DNA from 2 places in the Fodinicola feengrottensis genome. Region 1 is predicted to be linked to the other one. Evidence: riboswitches for the same ligand, from Rfam matches in the RefSeq annotation. Region 1 holds a riboswitch; the other holds the start of a gene.

Region 1 (9,568 bases):
CTTGGCGGACGGCGGCATGGGACCAATACATCTCCGCTTGAGGCGTTTGTCCGTATTCTATCCCGATTCCATCTCGGCTTGGCACTGTGCGGGAGTCACAGTTCCACCGAGAGGAGACGATCGTGAAGCTCATCCCCGCCGTCGCGTTGGCTGGCCTGCTGGCCGCCGGCACGGTCGCTTTGACGGCCGCGCCGGCCGCCGCCGACGGCCCGCCCTCCCAGTGCGGGTTCTGGTCGGACACCGCGAACCACTCGCATTGGGGCAACTGCCGCCCGACCAACGTGAACATCGAGGTGCACACCTGGGTCGGCTCGAACTGGACCCGCTGCGTGCCGGGCTTCCAGACCACCGACCTCGGCAACGGCTTCAACATCCGAACCGCCAACGAAATCGGCGGTTGCTAGTGGTCTGTCCGCCGCGAGGGCGGAGATTTCCCACGCCACCCTCGCGGAATCGGCTCAGCTCTGCGGGTTGAACGCGCGCTTATCTCGCGCGCGCGTCAACTTACGTAATAAAAACCCGCCACCCACCCCCCACCCTTCTGAAAGGGCGGGGGCTCAAAATTTCACAACGGTACGACAGTTTCGCGCCGCACCCTAGGTAGACCTGCACAATCGGAATCCGATTGTCACGAAGGCGGGCGCCTGGTGGGTCGGCTCAAACCGATGCACCAGCCGCCAGCCGGCGGAGCGTGACGGCCGTGTCGAGCGCCGCGACCGTCGCCTCATAGCCCTTGTCCTCCGCAGATCCGGGCAACCCCGCCCGGTCCTGCACCTGCTCGAGGGTGTCGCAGGTGAGTACGCCGTTCCCGACCGGTACGCCGGCGTCCAGCGCGACCCTGGTCAGGCCGGCCGTGACGGCGTCGCACACGTACTCGAAATGCGGTGTTCCGCCGCGTACGACCACGCCGAGCGCGACCACCGCGTCGACCTCCCGGGCCAGCGCCTGCGCCACCACCGGCAGCTCGATCGCGCCGGCTACCCGCACCTGGACAATGTCCGTCACGCCGGAGTTGGCGGCCGCGATGCGGGCCCGGTCAAGCAAAACTCCGGTCAGCTCGCCATGCCAGCGGGTCGAGACGATGCCAAGGCGCAGCCCACTCGCATCCACCGATTCCACGGCCGGCCGCCCGTCGCCGCTCACAACACACCCGCTTCCGGAAGATCGAAGATCTCGTGCCCCATCCGGTCCCGTTTCGTCCGCAGATAACGAATGTTCTCGGGATGGACGTGGGTCGGCAGCGGCACCTGCCCGTTGACGGACAGCCCGTAACCCTCCAAACCAGCGCGCTTGGCCGGATTGTTGGTCAGCAGCAACATGCTTCGTACGCCGAGATCGGCCAGGATCTGCGCGCCAATGCCGTAATCCCGTGCGTCGGCGGGCAACCCGAGCAGCGTGTTCGCGTCGACGGTGTCGGCGCCCTGGTCCTGCAGTTTGTACGCCTGCAGTTTCGCCATCAGCCCAATGCCACGGCCTTCATGCCCGCGGATATAGAGCACCACGCCCCTGCCCGCAGCCGCAACCGCGCCCATCGCCGCGTCCAACTGCGGACCGCAGTCACACCGCAGGGAGCCAAAAGCGTCACCGGTCAGGCATTCCGAATGCACTCGTACGAGCACGTTCTCGCCGTCGCCGAGGTCGCCACTGACCAGCGCGACATGTTCGCGCCCGTCCACAATGGACCGATAGCCGTATGCGGCGAAGTCACCGTATTTGGTGGGAATCCGAGTGTCGACCACCTGCTCCACCTGCTTTTCCGACCGCCGCCGGTAAGCGATCAGATCGGCGATGGTGATCAGGCAGAGGTCGTGTTCCTTGCAGAACTCGACAAGCTGCGGCAACCGCGCCATCGAACCGTCGTCGTTCACGACCTCACAGCAGGCCGCGGCTGGCCGCAGGCCGGCGAGCTGGCACAGATCCACCGAAGCCTCGGTGTGGCCGGGCCGACGCAGCACCCCACCATCCTTGGCTCGCAACGGAAAGATGTGTCCGGGCCGGGTGAGATCGGCGGCGACCGTCGCCGGAGCCGCGATCGTACGCAACGTGTGCGCCCGATCGGCGGCCGAAATGCCGGTGTCGACGCCGTTTCTTGCGTCGACCGACACCGTGTAAGCGGTGCCCTTCCGGTCCTGGTTTGTGTGGTACATCGGCGGAAGTTCGAGCCGGTCCGCCTCGTCACCAGTAACCGGCGCGCAGATCACGCCGGATGAATAGCGAACGGTGAAACCGACCAGTTCCGGCGTCGCCATTTCGGCGGCGAAGATGATGTCGCCCTCGTTCTCGCGATCCTCGTCGTCGACCACCACGACGGCCTTGCCCGCCTTGATGTCCGCGATCGCGTCTTCGATGCTGTTAAAGGGCGTTGTCCCTGGCTCAATCATCGCGTACTCACCAACCGTTCCACGTATTTCGCGATCACGTCGACCTCGATGTTGACCAACTGGCCGGGTTCCTTCTTGCCGAGCGTGGTCAGGCCGAGGGTGGTCGGGATCAGGCTGACCTCGAACCAGTCGTCGCCGACCGCGGTCACTGTCAGCGAGACGCCGTCCACAGCCACTGAGCCTTTTTCGGCCAGATACCTGGCAGATCGGCGGGGTACGGAGAATCTGAGCACGTCCCAGTGCTCGTCCGACTGCCGGCTGAGCAGCTCGCCGGTGTCGTCGACGTGGCCTTGGACGATGTGCCCGCCGAGCCGGTCGCTGGCGCGTACGGCCCGTTCCAGGTTGACCTGGTCGCTGGGCTGGACGCCGCCCATGGACGAGCGGTCGAGGGTTTCGGCCATCACGTCGACGGTGAAATGCTCACCGTCCGTACGGATGACGGTCAGGCAGACGCCGTTGACGGCGATCGAGTCGCCGTGTTTCGCGTCCGCGGACACGGTCGGGCCATGCAGCGTCAGCTGCCCCGCCGTACCCAGGTTTTCCCAGCTCACGACGGAGCCGAGCTCTTCCACGATGCCAGTGAACATCCTGCCTCCCGGTCAGACGATGGTCACCGGGGTTGCGTCAGGCAGGTGCCTTGGAGCGACGCCCACAGGAGCACGTTTCCGTACGCCCATCGGCGGCGCGCGCATCCTCCCATCCGGACTTTAACCGTCGGTCCCGGAATTTCACCGAGTCAACCGGCCGCTGGCTGCGGACGGGTCGCGGACTTTAACCGCCGGTTCGGAATTACACCGACCCCGGAGCGCGTACTGCTGTTACGCCTGCGATTGTCGCACGTGATCGTCGAGTCCGTCGCCTAGGTGACCTGCCCCACATCCGCGATCACCGCGAAGGGGCAGGATCCGCGCACAGCGGACTGGGGGGCCTTCTGTTCGCCAAGACCGGCAACACGCCCGTCCTGCGCGCAAACGGCCTTCCGCCACGTTGGCCACATCAGCACCACCGGCCTCACGTCCGACGGCGAAGGCCTCCGAAGCAGAGGGAACGCACGTGTGTGGCGTTTTCGGCCGTGGCCGAAAACCGTTGGCCAGCGCTGACTCCTTCGTCATGCTCTGGAAGGTCCGCCGGTAGGACGCCGGTGTTTCCGGCCCAAAAAAAGGAAAGTTACATGAGTGAAAGTATACGGCCAGCTCTGCGTCGGTGGTCAGGCGCGCTGATCGCGACCACGACTTTGCTGGCGAGCTTCGGCTTCGCCGGTGCTGCGACACCAGCCTTCGCGGCATCCGGAATTGGCGGGAAGATCACCAGGTCGGAGCTGATCGCCCGGGCCGACGACTGGATGCGCCGGGCGCCGGCGTACGACCCCAACGGATCGGTCTTCGACGCGGGTCAGACGCGCAAGTATCGTACGGACTGCTCAGGATTCGTCGACATGGCCTGGCACCTGAATTCCGACGACAACACAACCGATTTCGCCGCTGACCCGTCGCGATTCGTCGAGGTCAGCGGCCGGGGCGCGGACAAGAGCGGACTGCGGCCAGGCGACCTGCTGAACGACACCATCGACGGACACGCGTTCCTCTTTGAGGCGTGGGAATCCGACCACGTGCATTTCTCCTATTTCAACTTCGGCGGACTCGACGGGTCCGCTCCGCCAGAACACCACACGCACGAAACATTCAGCCAGGCCAAGGTGGGATTCGAGCCGACCGGGAACTACGTGGCCTATCGGTATGTCAATGTCGTCGACGACCCTGGGGTGTCCGCCGTCTATGACGCCGCTGGCGCGTACCACGTTTTCTCGATCAACAAGGACGGAACGCTCTATCAGCGGATTCACACCGCCGATGGGTGGGGCGCTTTCCAGAACCTTGGCGGCACAGTGCACGGCACGCCAGGCGTGACCTACCACGACGGCCGGTACGACGTCTTCGCCATTGGCGGCGGTGGCGCCCTTTACCAGCAAATCTACGACGGAACCTGGCACGGCTGGACGAAAATCGGCGGATCCAATCTAGTGGGCGGCGTCCAGGCCCTCTACGTCAACGGCGTCTACCACATTTTCGCGATCAACAATGACGGCACGCTTTACCAGCTCATCCACAACGCCGACGGCTGGGGCGACTGGCAAAACCTGGGCAGCGGCGTCAGCGGCGTGCCCGGCGTGACGTACCACGACGGCCGGTACGACGTTTTCGCGGCCGGCGGGGAGGGTGTTCTTTACCAGAAAACGTACGACGGCACCTGGCATGACTGGAACAGGATCGGCGGCTCGAACCTGACCAATGTCGAGGCGTTGTACGTCGATGGCGCGTACCACGTCTTCGCGATCAATAACGACGGCACCCTTTACCAGATCATTCACAACTCCGACGGCTGGGGAAGCTGGCAGAACCTGGACGGGACCGTGCACGGTACGCCCGGCATCACATATCACGGCGGACGTTACGACGTCTTCGCGGTCGGCGGCACCGGAGCCATTTACCAGCAGACGTACGACGGCACCTGGCACGGCTGGGGCGCCACCGTTGGCGGCAGCGACTTCTACTGATCCGGAAAGGGTCGAGATGACGAAATACTCCTACCACAGACTGAGACGCGCCGCAGCGCTGATTGCCGTCGCGGTCTTGACGATCGCGGGTCTCGTGGCCACCTCGCCCGCGGCGTCGGCGGCGGTAGGCTCGGATTTATGCGCCCAGGTCGGCTATAACGCCGGGTTTCGCGACGACTCTCTGGTCACCGCGGTCGCGGTCGCACTGGCCGAGTCCGGATGCGATCCCAGTGCGGTCTCGCCGCGGAACTCCGACGGCTCGGTCGACCGGGGACTCTGGCAGATCAACAGCGTCCACATTCCACCGTACACAGTGGACTGCTTGCTCGATGCGCAGTGCAACGCCGGCGCCGCTTGGGACATTTCCGGGCAGGGCAGCACTTGGCAGCCGTGGACGACATACAACAATGGTGCCTACCGGCAGTTTCTCGACGAGGCGCGAGCGGCGGTGGGTCGGCTGCAATCGACTGCTCCCGGATACCTTCCCGGTATCTCCGCGGTCTATGACGCGGCGGGCGCGTATCACGTTTTCGCGATCAACAAGGACGGCACCCTCTATCAGCGGATTCACACCGATGATGGTTGGGGTGCCTTCCAAAACCTCGGTGGCACGGTGCATGGCACACCGGGCGTGACCTATCACGATGGCCGTTATGACGTGTTCGCCATTGGCGGCGGAGGTGCTCTGTACCAGCAGATTTATGACGGCAGCTGGCACGGCTGGACGAAGATCGGTGGATCCAATCTGACCGGCGGAGTGGAAGCGCTGTATGTCAACGGCGCATACCACGTTTTCGCGATTAACAACGATGGCACGCTCTACCAACTCATCCATACCGCGGACGGCTGGGGAGATTGGCAGAACCTCGGCGGCAATCTCAAAGGCGTGCCTGGAATTACCTATCACGACAACCGCTATGACGTGTTCGCCGCTGGCTCGGATGGCGTACTTCAGCAGCGTACCGCGGAAGACGGGACGTGGAGTGGATGGCACTCTGTCAGCGGGTCCAATTTGACCGGTGGCGTGAACGCACTATACATCGACGGCAACTATCACATTTTCGCCATCAACAACGACGGCACGCTCTACCAACTCATCCATAACACCGACGGCTGGGGAAGCTGGCAGAACCTCAACGGGGTCGTGCACGGCACGCTGGGCATCACCTATCACGGTGGCCGCTACGACGTATTTGCCGTAGGCGGGACCGGCGGCATCTACCAGCAGACGTACGACGGCACCTGGCACGGCTGGAGCGCCACCGTCGGCGGCAGCAACTTCCTTTACTGATCCACGGGACACGTGTCGAGGCCTGAGCGTTGACGGCGCCGACCTCGGGCCTCGGGCCTCGGGCCTCGACAGAGAGACGGAAGTTTTGGAGTTGACATTCCAAAAATAGGTGGCTAGCTTGTGGAGCATTCACTCCATACTTCGTCGAGAGGTTCTCTCGTGACCAGCATCGCTGAGCAGGTAACCCGTCTCCAGGAGGGCATGGCCGGCCAGGCGCCCGCCGAAATCCTGGCCGTCTTCGGGGCCGAGCAGGCCGTGCTCGACACGGCCGGTGTCCCGTCCGGGGTGCCCGCTTCCGGGGCGGCCATGCCCGACGGCGACCTCCTGGACGCCCACGGCACGGCCACCACGCTGGAGAAGGCGCGCGGCGGGAAGCCCGCGGTCGTCGTCTTCTACCGCGGTGCCTGGTGTCCGTACTGCAACATCGCCCTCCGCGCGTACGAGCAGCAACTCGTCCCGGAGTTGTCCGCGCGCGGCGTCGAACTGGTCGCCATCAGCCCGCAGAAGCCAGACGGCTCGTTGTCCATGCAGGAGACCAACGAGCTGACCTTCACGGTGCTGTCCGACCCGGGAAACCAGCTCGCCGGCCCGCTCGGCATCCTCACCGCGCCGTCCGAGGAGGCCCGTGGCGCGCAAGGCGCCCTCGGCCTCGACGTGACGGCCGTCAACGCGGACGGCACCGCTGGCATCCCGATGCCGACCACGGTTTTCGTGGACGCCTCGGGAGTCATCCGCTGGATCGACGTGCACCCGAACTACACCACCCGCAGCGAGCCGGCCGCCATCCTCGCCGCGGTCGACGCGGGCTGACTTTCGGCCGGGACGCTCAGAAGCCTTGCGGTCGGCGCGAGGACGGGACACGATGCCTGCCATGAAGGTGCGTGCTCTGCTTGCCGCTTCGCTTCTGATCCTGCTCGCCGCGGCCCAACCGGCCGCGGCCGCGACGCCCGCCTACAGCGGGCCGCGAGCCGGGATCGTGCAGCTGTTTCAGTGGCCCTGGAACGATGTCGGCAAGGAATGCACGAATTTCCTCGGCCCGAAGGGCGTCTGGGCCGTGCAGGTGACGCCGCCGCAGGAACACGCCCGGGTCGCCGGCGATCCGTGGTGGGAGGTCTACCAGCCGGTCAGCTACCGGCTGGACAGCCGCAGCGGGAATCGCGCGCAGTTCGCCGCGATGGTCAGCACCTGCAAAGCCGCCGGCGTCACGGTGATCGTGGACGTGGTCCTGAATCACATGACCGGCACCGACGGCACCAGCATCGACGGCACCGCGTACACGAAATACCACTACCCGTTCTACGGCCCGCAGGACTTTCATCAGCCGACCTGTCAGGTGACCAACTACCAGGACCGGTCGAACGTGCAGAACTGCGAGCTGGTCGAGCTCGCGGACCTGAACACCGGGTCTGATTACGTACGACAGACCGAGGGCGCTTATCTCAACGACCTGCTTTCGTTGGGAGTTGGTGGATTCCGCGTCGACGCGGCCAAGCACATGGCCGCCACCGACTTGGCCGCGATCATCGGCCGGGTCGACTCGAAATACCACCCGTACATTTACCAGGAGGTCATCGACTACGGCGGCGAGGCTATTTCCCGCGACGAATACACCGGCATCGGCAATGTGACGGAATTCAGGTACGGCCAGGACATCACCGGAGTTTTCCGGTCCGGCCGGCTTTCCACCCTGATGCATCCGGAGCAGAGCTGGAACAACTGGGGTCTGCTCGGCAGCTCCGACGCCGTGCCGTTCGTCGACGACCATGACACCGAACGCGACGGCAGCGCACTCAACTACAAGGACGGCTCGCTCTACAACCTCGCCCAGGTGCTCACTTTGGCGTGGCCGTACGGAAACCCGCTGATCACTTCGGACTTCAACTGGTCCAACCGAGACGCTGGCCCACCGACCGCCAGCAACGGCATGACCATCGGCCCGTACACGGCCGGCGACACCAGTTATCCGAGCGGCTGTACGAATATCCAGCCCTGGGTCTGCGACCACCGGTGGGGCAACATCGCCAACATGTTCGGCTTCCGGGCCGCCACCACTGGCGCCTGGTCGGTGGACAACAAATGGGACAACGGCAACCAGCAGATCGCCTTCAGCCGCGGTTCCCTCGGATTTGTGGCCGTCAACCGCGAATCCGGCGGCCTGGACCAAACCCTGCACACCGGCCTCGCCGCCGGCACGTACTGCGACGTGCTTTCGGGCGACTTCAACCTGACCACCCATGCGTGCACCGGCCGTACGATTTCGGTCGCCAGCGACGGAACCGCGCACATCACGCTTTCGGGAATGACAGCTGCCGCCCTCTACACGACCTCAAAGCTGTCCTGACTTTGACAAACGTGTTCAGTGTGATCTGACAAAAGTCATCGTTCCGCGCATTCCCGCCGTCGCGGATGTAAGACATCCGCTTTCATTCGCTACTTCGCAATGACGACTTCTTCCAGTTCAGTCCTATCTTCGACGTCATCTCTTGACCGCTCCGGCACGATCGCGTACTAATCCACACACCAGGTCTCATTCGTACGTGGATTCGCGTGCTCGATAGGAGCGATCACATGATTGACAAGAGGAATCGTCCCCTGTGGACAGTCGTCGGCATCTTCGTCGCCATTGCCGGCGTGCTTCTGATGGCTTCTCCCGCGAATGCGAATGTCGCGCGTCCGATGGGGTCGGCGAGTAACGCCCACATCGGCATCTCGAATTTCTGGGATGGCCACTACTACTACACGAAGGCTCGCCCCAACAGCTCCCCCAGCGGTAGTTCGCTCTATGGTCACTGGCAGTTCTGGGACCACGACCACCCCAACAGCCAGTTCAACACGCAGGAGATGTCGTTTCCGGTCGGCGTCGACCTCACCCAGAACGCCACGTGGGGCTACACCTGCGCGGTTTTCTGGATCCACAACAGCAACGGCAGCTACAGCCAATGGGGTCCGGCGATCTGCGCCACGGCATAATTCGACGACCGGCTGTGCGGTGGTCAGTTGTCGAGATAGACCTCTAGTTCGGCAATGGACGTGAAGGTGCTGGCGCCACCGGGCTGGCCGACGACGCGTACGCCGTCGCCCCAGGTCGTCTCGAAGCTGATCGTGTACGGGACGTTGGCGCCAGCGCTGGAAGAATGCGGATAGTCCGGGGTGATTCGCAGGTGTCGGACGTCCACCCAGTCGAAATTCTGCCGTACTTGTACGCGTGGGCCGCTCGCGAACCAGCCACCGTCCGGGAACATCGTGCCGGTCGTGTAGACCAGGCGATTCATCCGGTAGGAGCGGGAAAAAGCGTAGCCCCAGAAATCGAGCGACTTCACCGCGCCGTCGTAACTGTCCTCA
Region 2 (9,568 bases), on a different contig from region 1:
CCGCTTTAACGTATCGGGCGTCAGCATTCGCGGCGCCGGCCCGTGGTACTCGACACTGCGAGGAACAAACGGGAAAGGCGGTTTCTACGGCACCGGCGGAAATGTACAGCTCGCCGATTTCACCTTCGCTGGGGACGTACGCTATCGCGACGACCAGAATTTCGACAGCGCGCTCGATGGGACCTTCGGCGCTGGCTCGCTGGTTTTCAACGTCTGGATAGAACATGTCAAGGTCGGTATGTGGATCGACTCGGGCACCAGCGGGTTTTACGCGGCCGGCGTACGGATCCGGGACACCTTCGCCGACGGAGTGAACATTCACGCGAATGTCAGCAACATCAGGGTGGATCAGAGTGTCACCCGCAACACCGGTGACGACGCGTTGGCGATGTTCTCCGAAGGATCCGCGGTCACCAACAGTGCCTACACATACGACACCGCCACCCTGCCGCTGCTGGCGAACACCGTCGGAATTTATGGCGGCGATGGAAACCGGGTCGAGGACTGTCTGCTCTCGGACACGGTGAACGCGAGTGCCGGTATCGCGATCAGCACCCGGTTCGGCCCGGTTCCTTTCAGCGGTACGACCTCCGTCCAGCGCAACACCCTGACGCGTACCGGTGGATACGAGCCGAACTGGGCGGCCCAGCTCGGTGCCCTGTGGATTTACGCCGACACCGCGGACATCACCGCGCCGGTTCTGGTCAAAGACCTGTCTATTGTGGACAGTCGCTACCAGGGGATCCTGCTCAGCTTCCAAAAGACCATCAGCAATCTCAGTCTCGACCACGTGGCGGTCAACGGCGCCGGTACGTACGGTATCGAGCTCAACGCCGCCGGCAGCGCCACCGTGTCCTATGTGACGGTCACCGGCGCGGCCAGTGGCGGGCTCAACAACCTGACCGGCTACACCCTCATCCGCGGCGCTGGCAACAGTGGCTTCTGACCAACGAAAGCAGGCACCAGTGCCGCACGACAGCACCCGCGACTGGTGGCGTCATGCCGCCATCTATCAGATTTATCCGCGCTCTTTCGCGGACGGGAACGACGATGGTGTCGGTGATCTCGCGGGCATCCGGGACCGGCTCTGGTATCTGCGGGAGCTGGGGATCGACGCGATCTGGCTGAGCCCCTGGTTCCCCTCTCCGATGGCGGATGCCGGCTACGACGTGGCCGACTATCGGGACATTGACCCGGCTTTTGGGACCCTGGCCGCGGCCGAGCAGCTCATCGGTGAGGTTCACCGGGCCGGCATCCGGGTCATCATTGACATCGTTCCCAACCACTGCTCGGATCAGCATGCCTGGTTCCAGCGGGCACTCGCCGAGGGTCCCGGCTCGGCGGCCAGGGAGCTCTTCTGGTTCCGGCCCGGACGCGGCGAAAACGGCGAGCGGCCACCGAACAACTGGAACTCGGTTTTCGGTGGCAGGGCCTGGACCCGGGCCGCCGACGGCGAGTGGTATTTGCACCTGTTCGCGCCTGCGCAGCCCGACCTGAACTGGCGGCACCCGCAGGTGCGAACGGAGTTCGCGGACATCCTCCGGTTCTGGTTCGACCGCGGTGTCGACGGCATCCGCATCGACTCCGCGGCGATGTGCGCCAAGGATCCCGAGCTGACCGACTTCGACCCGGCCACGCCGCCCGACCCGCATCCGTACGTCGATCGCGAGGACATCCACGACATCTACCGGGAATGGCGGCGGATCGCCGACGGCTATCCAGAACCCCGGGCGCTGATCGGCGAGGTGTGGCTCGCTGACAGCGAAAGATTCGCGAACTACCTGCGCGCGGACGAGTTGCACGCGGCGTTCAACTTCGACTTTCTCGGCTGTCCATGGGATCCGAAGATGTTGCGAGCCTGCATCGAAAACACGCTTGCATCGCACGCTCGGGTCGACGCCCCGAGTACGTGGGTCCTGTGCAACCACGACGTGACCCGCACGGTCACCCGTTATGGGCGTACGGACACCGGGTTCGACCACGCTATGCGACAGGCCCGTCATCTCAGCCCCTCTGATGAGGCCACCGGGTTGCGCAGGGCCCGCGCGGCGGCGTTGCTGACGCTCGCATTGCCGGGCTCAGTTTATGTGTACCAGGGCGAAGAACTCGGCCTACCGGAGGTCGAGACGCTGCCGGACGCGGTCCGCCAGGACCCGATGTACGTACGTAGCGGGTGCACCGACCCGGGCCGCGACGGCTGCCGCGTACCGTTGCCATGGTCCGCCGGCGGCCCCGCGTACGGCTTCGGGGCGGCGCAGCCGTGGCTGCCACCGCCTCCCGGCTGGGCGGCCCGCTCGGTCGCCGCGCAGCGCCCCGATCCGGCCTCGATCCTGCGCCTCTACCAGCGGGCGCTGGCGATCAGGCAGGCGCAGGCTGGGCTCGGCGACGGGCCGATGAGCTGGCTGGACACCGGCGAGGACGTACTCGCCTTCGGCCGGCCCGGCGACTTCGCCTGCGTGGTCAACCTGTCCGCGGACCCGATCGAGCTGCCACCGCACCGCACGGTCCTGGTCAGCAGCGCGGACCTGGTCGGCGGCCGGTTGCCCAGCGACGCGGCGGCGTGGTTGTGGACGGGCTGACCCGGTGCCTGTCTACCATCGGACGGTGGCAAGGAAACTGGCCGATGTGGCCGAGCATCTCGGGGTCAGCCAGGCCACCGTGTCCCGGGCGCTCAACGGCAAGCCGGGCATCTCCGACGCCACCCGCGCCGCGGTCCTCACCGCCCTGGACGTCCTCGGGTACGAGCGTCCGGCCAAGCTGCGTGGGGAGACCGCGCGGCTGGTCGGCGTCGTGCTGCCGGACATGCAGAACCCGATTTATGCGAGCTTCGCCGAAGCCGTCGCCGGTGCGTTGGCCAAACGGGGAATCACCGCGGTCCTGTGTCCACGTACGGTTGACGGCGTCAACGAGGCCGACTTCGTCGAGTTGCTGATTGAGCAACAGGTTTCGGGTGTGCTGTTCGCGAGCGGCCTCTACCAGTACGCGACGGCATCGAAGGGGCACTACGCGCTGTTACGAGCGCGAAGCCTGCCGACCGTGTTGATCAACGCAGCCGTCCCGGGTTTTGACGTTCCGAGTGTGTGTACGGACGAAGAACACGCGGTCGGCCAGGCGTACAGCCACCTGACCCACCTGGGACACCGCCGCATCGGTGCCGTTCTAGGCCCGCGTGAGCACATGCCGTCGGCTCGCAAACTGGCCGCGTACCGCGCCCTCGGCGGCAGTCCGGAGCTGGTGGCGCACGCGGGGTTCACGATCGAGGAGGGACACAGCGGGGCGCTCCCACTCATCGCGGCAGGTGCGACCGGCGTGATCTGCGGCAACGACGTGCTGGCGATGGGAGCTGTACGAGCCGCCCGAAAGCTTGGCCGAGAGGTCCCGCGGGAAGTGTCGGTTGTCGGCTTCGACGACTCCGGGCTGATGGCCTACACCGATCCGCCGCTGACCACTGTCCGGCAGCCCATCGTGGCGATGGCGCATGCGGCCGTCGACCTGTTGCTGCGGCAGATCGACGCCGAGGTGGTGCCGACCGACGCGATGCTCTTTGAACCCGAACTCGTCGTACGCGCCTCTACCGCGCCGGCGCCTCGCTAATGGCCTGTGGGGCCTCACGTTGGACGCGGGCGGAGCGGGCCCAGCCGATCCAGCCGTAGATGACCAGGGCGGCGAAGACGACGTATATCGCGGCCGAGAAGTAGAGGTGGCCGGTGATTTGCAGGGGAACGCCCACCGCGTCGACCAGCAGCCAGACCAGCCAGAACTCGACCAGGCCACGGCCCTGGGCGAAGAAGGCAACGGCCGTACCAACGAAGATCCACGCGTCCGGCAGCGGCGCCCAGGAAGCGTTCAAAGCGTTGAGCAACCAGGCGAAACCCAGAGTGCCGAACACCATGATGCCGGCGAGCAGGCCGCGTTCGGGCCAGGTCGATCGGCGTACGGCTATCCCGTAAACGGCGTCACGGTTGTGTTGCCAAGCCCACCAGCCGTAAATCGAGATCAGCAGGATCAGCACGTTGCGGGCGGCGAGGCCGCCCAGATGCGCGGACGCGTAGACGGCGACCAGCAGGACGGTCGCGGCGATTTGTACGGGCCAGGTCCACAAAGTCCGGCGCTGGGCCAGCAGCACGACAGTGAGCGCGCAGATCTGGCCGATCAGCTCGGCCCACGAGATGAACTGGCCGAAGACCGTCAACCCGGTCGTCAACAAGATGTGCACGTCCCGCTCCTTCGCGACAAAAACGCCACGGGGACAGCGGAAGGCGTGCGCGCGTACGGCAGCACCGTCGCGCGTGCGCTGCCTCCCATCCGGACTTTCACCGTCGGTCCCGGAATTCCACCGGATCAACCACTACCTGGCTGGCAGCGGCTCGCGGACTGTCACCGCCGGTTCGGATTTACACCGACCCCGGAGCGCACGAACTCTTACGTGTCGATCTAGCGCCTGCGAGTGTCGCACTATTCCCGGGCGTACGCAGCGATTAAAACCACAGCCCCGACATGCGTGAGTAGTTGTACGCACGCGATGATGCGGCCTTGATGAATACGCTCGCCGCACGACGAGCGGCGAAGGCGGGGCGGCGATGGGCGCACATCTGGCCGGCACTGCGGTGCAGCTGGCGGAGCGGCGGCTGACCACCGCCGAGACCGAGCGGCGGATCCGGGCAGCGAGCGGCACTTTCGGGCCGCCGGAAGGGCTGATCAAGCGGCTGACCGGGATCGAGTCGCGCCATGTGATGGGCGACCATGAGCAGGCCTCGGACCTCGCCGTCGCGGCAGCGCGCAAGTTGCTGGCCGAGACGGGTACGAGCGTGGCCGAAGTCGACTTGTTGCTGTTCGCGTCCGCGAGCCAGGACATGGTGGAGCCGGCGACCGCGCACATCGTGGCGGCCAAGCTGGAGCTGCGATGTCCGGTGATGGATGTGAAGAACGCCTGCAACAGCATGCTGAACGGCATCGAGGTGGCGGACGCGCTGATCGCCACCGGCCGCTATCAGACCGTCCTCGTCGCTGGCGGTGAGGCGCCGTCCCGGGCGGTCCGCTGGAGCGTGCCCGACCTGGCCAGTTTCGTGCGTACCTTCCCCGGCTACACCCTGTCCGACGCGGGGTCGGCGATGCTGCTGACCGCTGGGGCGGCCGGCGAAGGCGTGCTGGGCTGCGGTTTCAGCGCCGACTCCAGCCAGTGGGAGGTGGGTACGCTGCCGTCCGGCGGATCCGCGCACCCGCGGGACGTGGAGTTCTCGTACTTCGCGATGGACGGCGCCCGGATGAAGGCCGCTTTTCTGTCCCTGGGGCCGGAAATCCTGGATGGGACGTTGGACCGGCTCGGCCTGAGCTGGGACGATTTCGCCGTTATTGGTGTCCATCAGGTGTCGATGCCGTATTTGGCGGAGATCTGCCGGCGTACCGGGGTGCCGACCGATCGGCTGGTGATTACCCTGCCTGAGCACGGAAATCTCGCGTCCGCGAGCCTGCCTTTCCAACTGGTCAAGGCTCGAGAACTGGGCCGCTGCGGGCCCGGCGACCTGGTCGCGTTGGTCGGTCTGGCCGGCGGGGTGAGCCTCGGGATCGTGGTGATCCGGCTGTGACGGCCGCGGAGCGGCGCGTCCAGTTCGGCGCTCATCCAGTCGCGTACCCGCTGGTCAGAGGGCTCGGGCTGGTTTACCCAGTGGTACGCGTGCCGCGCGTCGGGGTCGTCGTCAGCGATGCCGCGATCGCCCGCCAGGTGCTGAGCGACCCGGTTTCCTTCACCAAAACCGGTCCTGGCTCGCCGGCGGATTTATGGACGCCGGTGGTGGGGCCGCGGGTGCTGCTCAACATGGAAGGCGCCGAACACGCTGAACTGCGCCGAAAACTCGGCGGACTTTTCACCGCTCGCGCGGTTTCTTCCTTGTGCGCGGAGGTGGCGGCGGCTCCGATGGCTTTCCTATCATCCGAGCTGCGGGCCGGCCGTCCGGTTGACGTGGTCTCGGTGGTGAAAGACCTGGCGGGCGCGGTGATTTGCGCGTTGGTCGGCTTGCCGTCGGCCGATCGCGCGGAGTTGGCTCGGGCTTTTGCCGCTGGCACGGCGATGACGTCGATGGTCCGGCTCGGACGGCCGCGGCTGACGCCCAGCCAGGTCGCCCGATGCCGGTCGGTGCTGGCCGACCTGACCGCACCGGCTGTCCGCGCGTACGCGGACGGAGATCCGTCGACGGTCCCGGGCCGGATGCGCGAACTCGGCCTGACCGAATCGGAGGCGCTCGGCGCGGTCGCTGCTTTTGTGTTGACCGGCACCGAAACTCTCGTCTCTTACGTGCCGCGGCTGATCGCCCTGGCGATCGACACCGGCTGGCTTGCCCGACTTTCCCTTGACCGTACGCGCCTTGACGATGTCGTCAACGAAGGTCTGCGATTCACCGTCCCGTCGCCGGTCATGCTGCGTAGTGTGGCGCGTGACGCTTTTGTCGGCGGTAAACGGGTGAAAGCGGGAGAGCGGGTAGTGATCGCGACCATTTCCTGCGCGAAGACGCTCGGTCCGTTCGATCCCGACCGGCCGCATTCGCCGGCGCTGCGCCAGCTCTGGTTCGGCGCTGGCGCGCATTTCTGTCTGGGCATGCCGTTGGCGTACGCCGAGATCCGTACCGTTCTTGAGACTCTGCTAGGCCTTGACGGACTGTCCATTGTGGAGCGTAGGGTGGCCCGGCGAGTGCTGATCCCGGCGTACGAACGATTGGTGGTGCGGTGCGGATAGCCGTCACTGGCGCGACCGGCTTTGTCGGTGGCGCGGTCTGCCAGGCCGCTCGGGCTCGTGGTTGGGAGGTCCACGGCTTCGGCCGCCGCCGCGTCCCGGGCATCGGTCACTGGGACGTCGATTGCGGGGTTTTGGCCGCCCCGCCGGAAGTCGACGCCGTCGTACACGCGGCCGCCGCGGTGACCGACTGGGGCTCACCCGCGAGGGTGTGGAACACCAATGTGGACGGCACCCGGAATGTGGCGCTTTCCTTCCGCGGCAAGCGTTTCGTCCATATCTCGACGGCGAGCGTCTATGACCCGGCCGTGCCGACCGTGGCCGCCGTCGAATCCCGCGCGCCCGTCACTCGATACCTGAACGCCTATGCCGCGTCGAAGGCTTCGGCCGAAGTTCTGCTGTCCCGATGGCCTCACACGATCATCCTGCGACCTCACGCCGTCTACGGTCCGGGCGATCCGACTCTGCTGCCACGAGTCCTGGGCGCGATCCGCGGCCCACATCTTTTCGTCGTCGGCGACGGTTCCGCGTTACATTCCTTGACTTTCCTCGGCAACCTGGTCTCGGCGATCTTGCTCGCGTGCTTGCCGGACGCTCCGGCCGGCACGTACAACATCGCCGACGCCGAGCCGATCTCGCTGAACTCCGCCTTGGAATCACTGATATCCGAACGCAAACTGCCGGTACGTGTACGCCATCTGCCCATCGACGTGAGCTGGGCCGCCGCCGGGTTTCTGGAGTCTGCCCACGCTTTTCTTCGCATTGGTCAATCGCCACGGCTCACCCGCTATGCGATCAGCCACCTGGCGTACGAACGGACGCTGGACCTGACCGCCGCCCGGCAACGCCTCGGCTACCGTCCCACCCCAACCTCCTTCGCCGGCGCCGCCACCTGGTGACTCAGCTCGTGAGAGTGGTGGCAGGAATCAGCCGTTGTCGTCGGAGTAGCCCAGGTGGCAGTTGTGGTTGGCGCTGTACGTACGAAAGCGGGTGACGGTGTCGAGGTAGCTCTTCGGCAGCTGGAGATTGCTGCCGTTGAGCATCGAGTCGGCCTGCTGGTCGAACTGGGTCGTCAGGATGGTCACGTCGGCCTTCGCGTCGGCCGGCGCGGCGGCCAGGAACGCCTTGTCGTCCGACTTGGCCTTGGCGACCTGGTCCGGCGTCACCTTCTTGCTGGAGGTGACCGTTTTCGCGAAGCCGTCCTGGTCGTTGAAGGCGTTGTTCGCCGGGCCACACCACGCCGGCTGAACGATCGCGGCGGGGCCGGCGGCCTTGCCGGGGGCCGCCTTGCCGGGTGCCGCCTGGCCGCAGCCGGTCAGCACCACGGCCAGTGTGACAACGCCCGCCAGCGGCAGGCTTCGGGCCCACCGGTTCGTACGACTCATCCCCATGATCGCTCCACTCCCCGCGCGGGGGTCTGGAAACGCCCCGCTCCGCTGGGACGAGCGTGGCAGCGCATGCCGTACGCGCCAACGCCAATGCGGGCACTCCGAAGGGCACCACCGTGACGCCCGAAAGGGACCATTTGCGGCGCCGAACGCCGCAAATGGTCCGGTGCTAGCTTTCGCCGCCGGGGTTTTCGGCTGGGGGAGCGGCCGAAACGTCGTCCAGGCGGTACTTCTCCTGGGCGGTTTTGAGTACATCCGCCGAAATCGCACCGGAGCGGGTGAGCTGGCGCAGCGTCGCGATGGCGATCGACTCCGCGTCCACGTGGAAGAACCGGCGCAACGCCGGACGGGTGTCCGAGCGGCCGAAACCGTCCGTACCCAGGGACACGAAATCGTTCGGCACCCAGCGCGAAATGAGGTCCGGCACGGCCCGCATGTAGTCGCTGACAGCCACTACCGGCCCGTGCGTCTCGGCCAGCACCTCGGCGATGTACGGGGTGGCCGGCGCCGGATCCGTGGACAGCAGCCCGGCCTGTTCGGCGGCGACCGCGTCGCGGCGGAGCTCGGTCCACGACGTGACCGACCACAGATCGGCCGCCACGCCCCATTCCTCGGCCAACAGCCGCTGCGCCTTCACGGCCGCCTGCATCGCCACACCGGACGCGAGGATCTGCGCCGGCGGCGGGTTGCTCGCGGCCACCTCGGGCGCTTTCGCGTACCGGTAGATGCCCTTGCGGATGCCCTCCACATCTACACCTTCGGGCATCGCTGGCTGCAGATACGGCTCGTTGTAGATGGTCAGGTAGTAGAAGATGTCCTCGGGCTTCTCGCCGTACATCCGCCGGATCGCGTCCTCGACGATCACTGCGACCTCGTAGGACCAGGCCGGGTCGTACGAGACGACCGCCGGGTTGGTCGCGGCCAGCAGCAGCGAGTGGCCGTCCTCGTGCTGCAGGCCCTCGCCGTTCAGGGTCGTACGCCCAGCGGTCGCGCCGAGCACGAAGCCCCGCGCCATCTGGTCCGCGGCGGCCCAGAAAGCGTCACCAGTGCGCTGGAAGCCGAACATCGAGTAGAAGATGTAGACCGGGATCATCGGCTCGCCGTGCGTCGCGTACGACGTGCCCACGGCGGTGAAGGACGCGGTCGAGCCGGCCTCGTTGATGCCCTCGTGCAGGATCTGGCCGGTTTTGGACTCCTTGTATGCCAGCATCAGCTCGCGGTCGACCGAGATGTAGCCCTGGCCGTGCGGCGAATAGATCTTGGCGGTCGGGAACAGCGAGTCCATCCCGAACGTACGCGCCTCGTCCGGGATGATCGGCACAAACCGGGCGCCGATCTCCTTGTCCCGCATCAGGTCCTTCAGCAGCCGTACGAACGCCATCGTGGTGGCGACCTTCTGCTTGCCGGAGCCCTTCTGCAGCACCTTGTACGTGTCCGGACCAGGCAGGATGAG

What was found. Region 1 has a riboswitch for FMN ahead of ABD301_RS18425 (riboflavin synthase). Riboswitches for the same ligand answer to the same signal wherever they lie in the genome.
Region 2: another riboswitch for FMN. It lies ahead of ABD301_RS07950 (nicotinamide mononucleotide transporter family protein); the one in region 1 lies ahead of ABD301_RS18425 (riboflavin synthase).

Annotation. Positions count from the first base shown of each region.
Region 1 is NZ_BAAANY010000012.1:46,782-56,349, forward strand. It holds gene ABD301_RS18405 (FAD:protein FMN transferase) at 1-41, shown strand, start outside; gene ABD301_RS18410 (DUF6355 family natural product biosynthesis protein) at 123-404, shown strand; gene ribH (6,7-dimethyl-8-ribityllumazine synthase) at 658-1,143, opposite strand; gene ABD301_RS18420 (bifunctional 3,4-dihydroxy-2-butanone-4-phosphate synthase/GTP cyclohydrolase II) at 1,140-2,381, opposite strand; gene ABD301_RS18425 (riboflavin synthase) at 2,378-2,968, opposite strand; FMN riboswitch at 3,066-3,194, opposite strand; gene ABD301_RS18430 (DUF8189 domain-containing protein) at 3,553-4,935, shown strand; gene ABD301_RS18435 (DUF8189 domain-containing protein) at 5,012-6,226, shown strand; gene ABD301_RS18440 (peroxiredoxin-like family protein) at 6,386-7,036, shown strand; gene ABD301_RS18445 (alpha-amylase) at 7,098-8,567, shown strand; gene ABD301_RS18450 (hypothetical protein) at 8,795-9,196, shown strand; gene ABD301_RS18455 (DUF4185 domain-containing protein) at 9,220-9,568, opposite strand, start outside.
Region 2 is NZ_BAAANY010000005.1:370,760-380,327, reverse strand. It holds gene ABD301_RS07965 (CBM35 domain-containing protein) at 1-946, shown strand, start outside; gene ABD301_RS07960 (glycoside hydrolase family 13 protein) at 966-2,579, shown strand; gene ABD301_RS07955 (LacI family DNA-binding transcriptional regulator) at 2,605-3,594, shown strand; gene ABD301_RS07950 (nicotinamide mononucleotide transporter family protein) at 3,572-4,216, opposite strand; FMN riboswitch at 4,288-4,418, opposite strand; gene ABD301_RS07945 (3-oxoacyl-ACP synthase III family protein) at 4,581-5,585, shown strand; gene ABD301_RS07940 (cytochrome P450) at 5,582-6,730, shown strand; gene ABD301_RS07935 (NAD-dependent epimerase/dehydratase family protein) at 6,721-7,626, shown strand; gene ABD301_RS07930 (hypothetical protein) at 7,654-8,118, opposite strand; gene aceE (pyruvate dehydrogenase (acetyl-transferring), homodimeric type) at 8,285-9,568, opposite strand, start outside.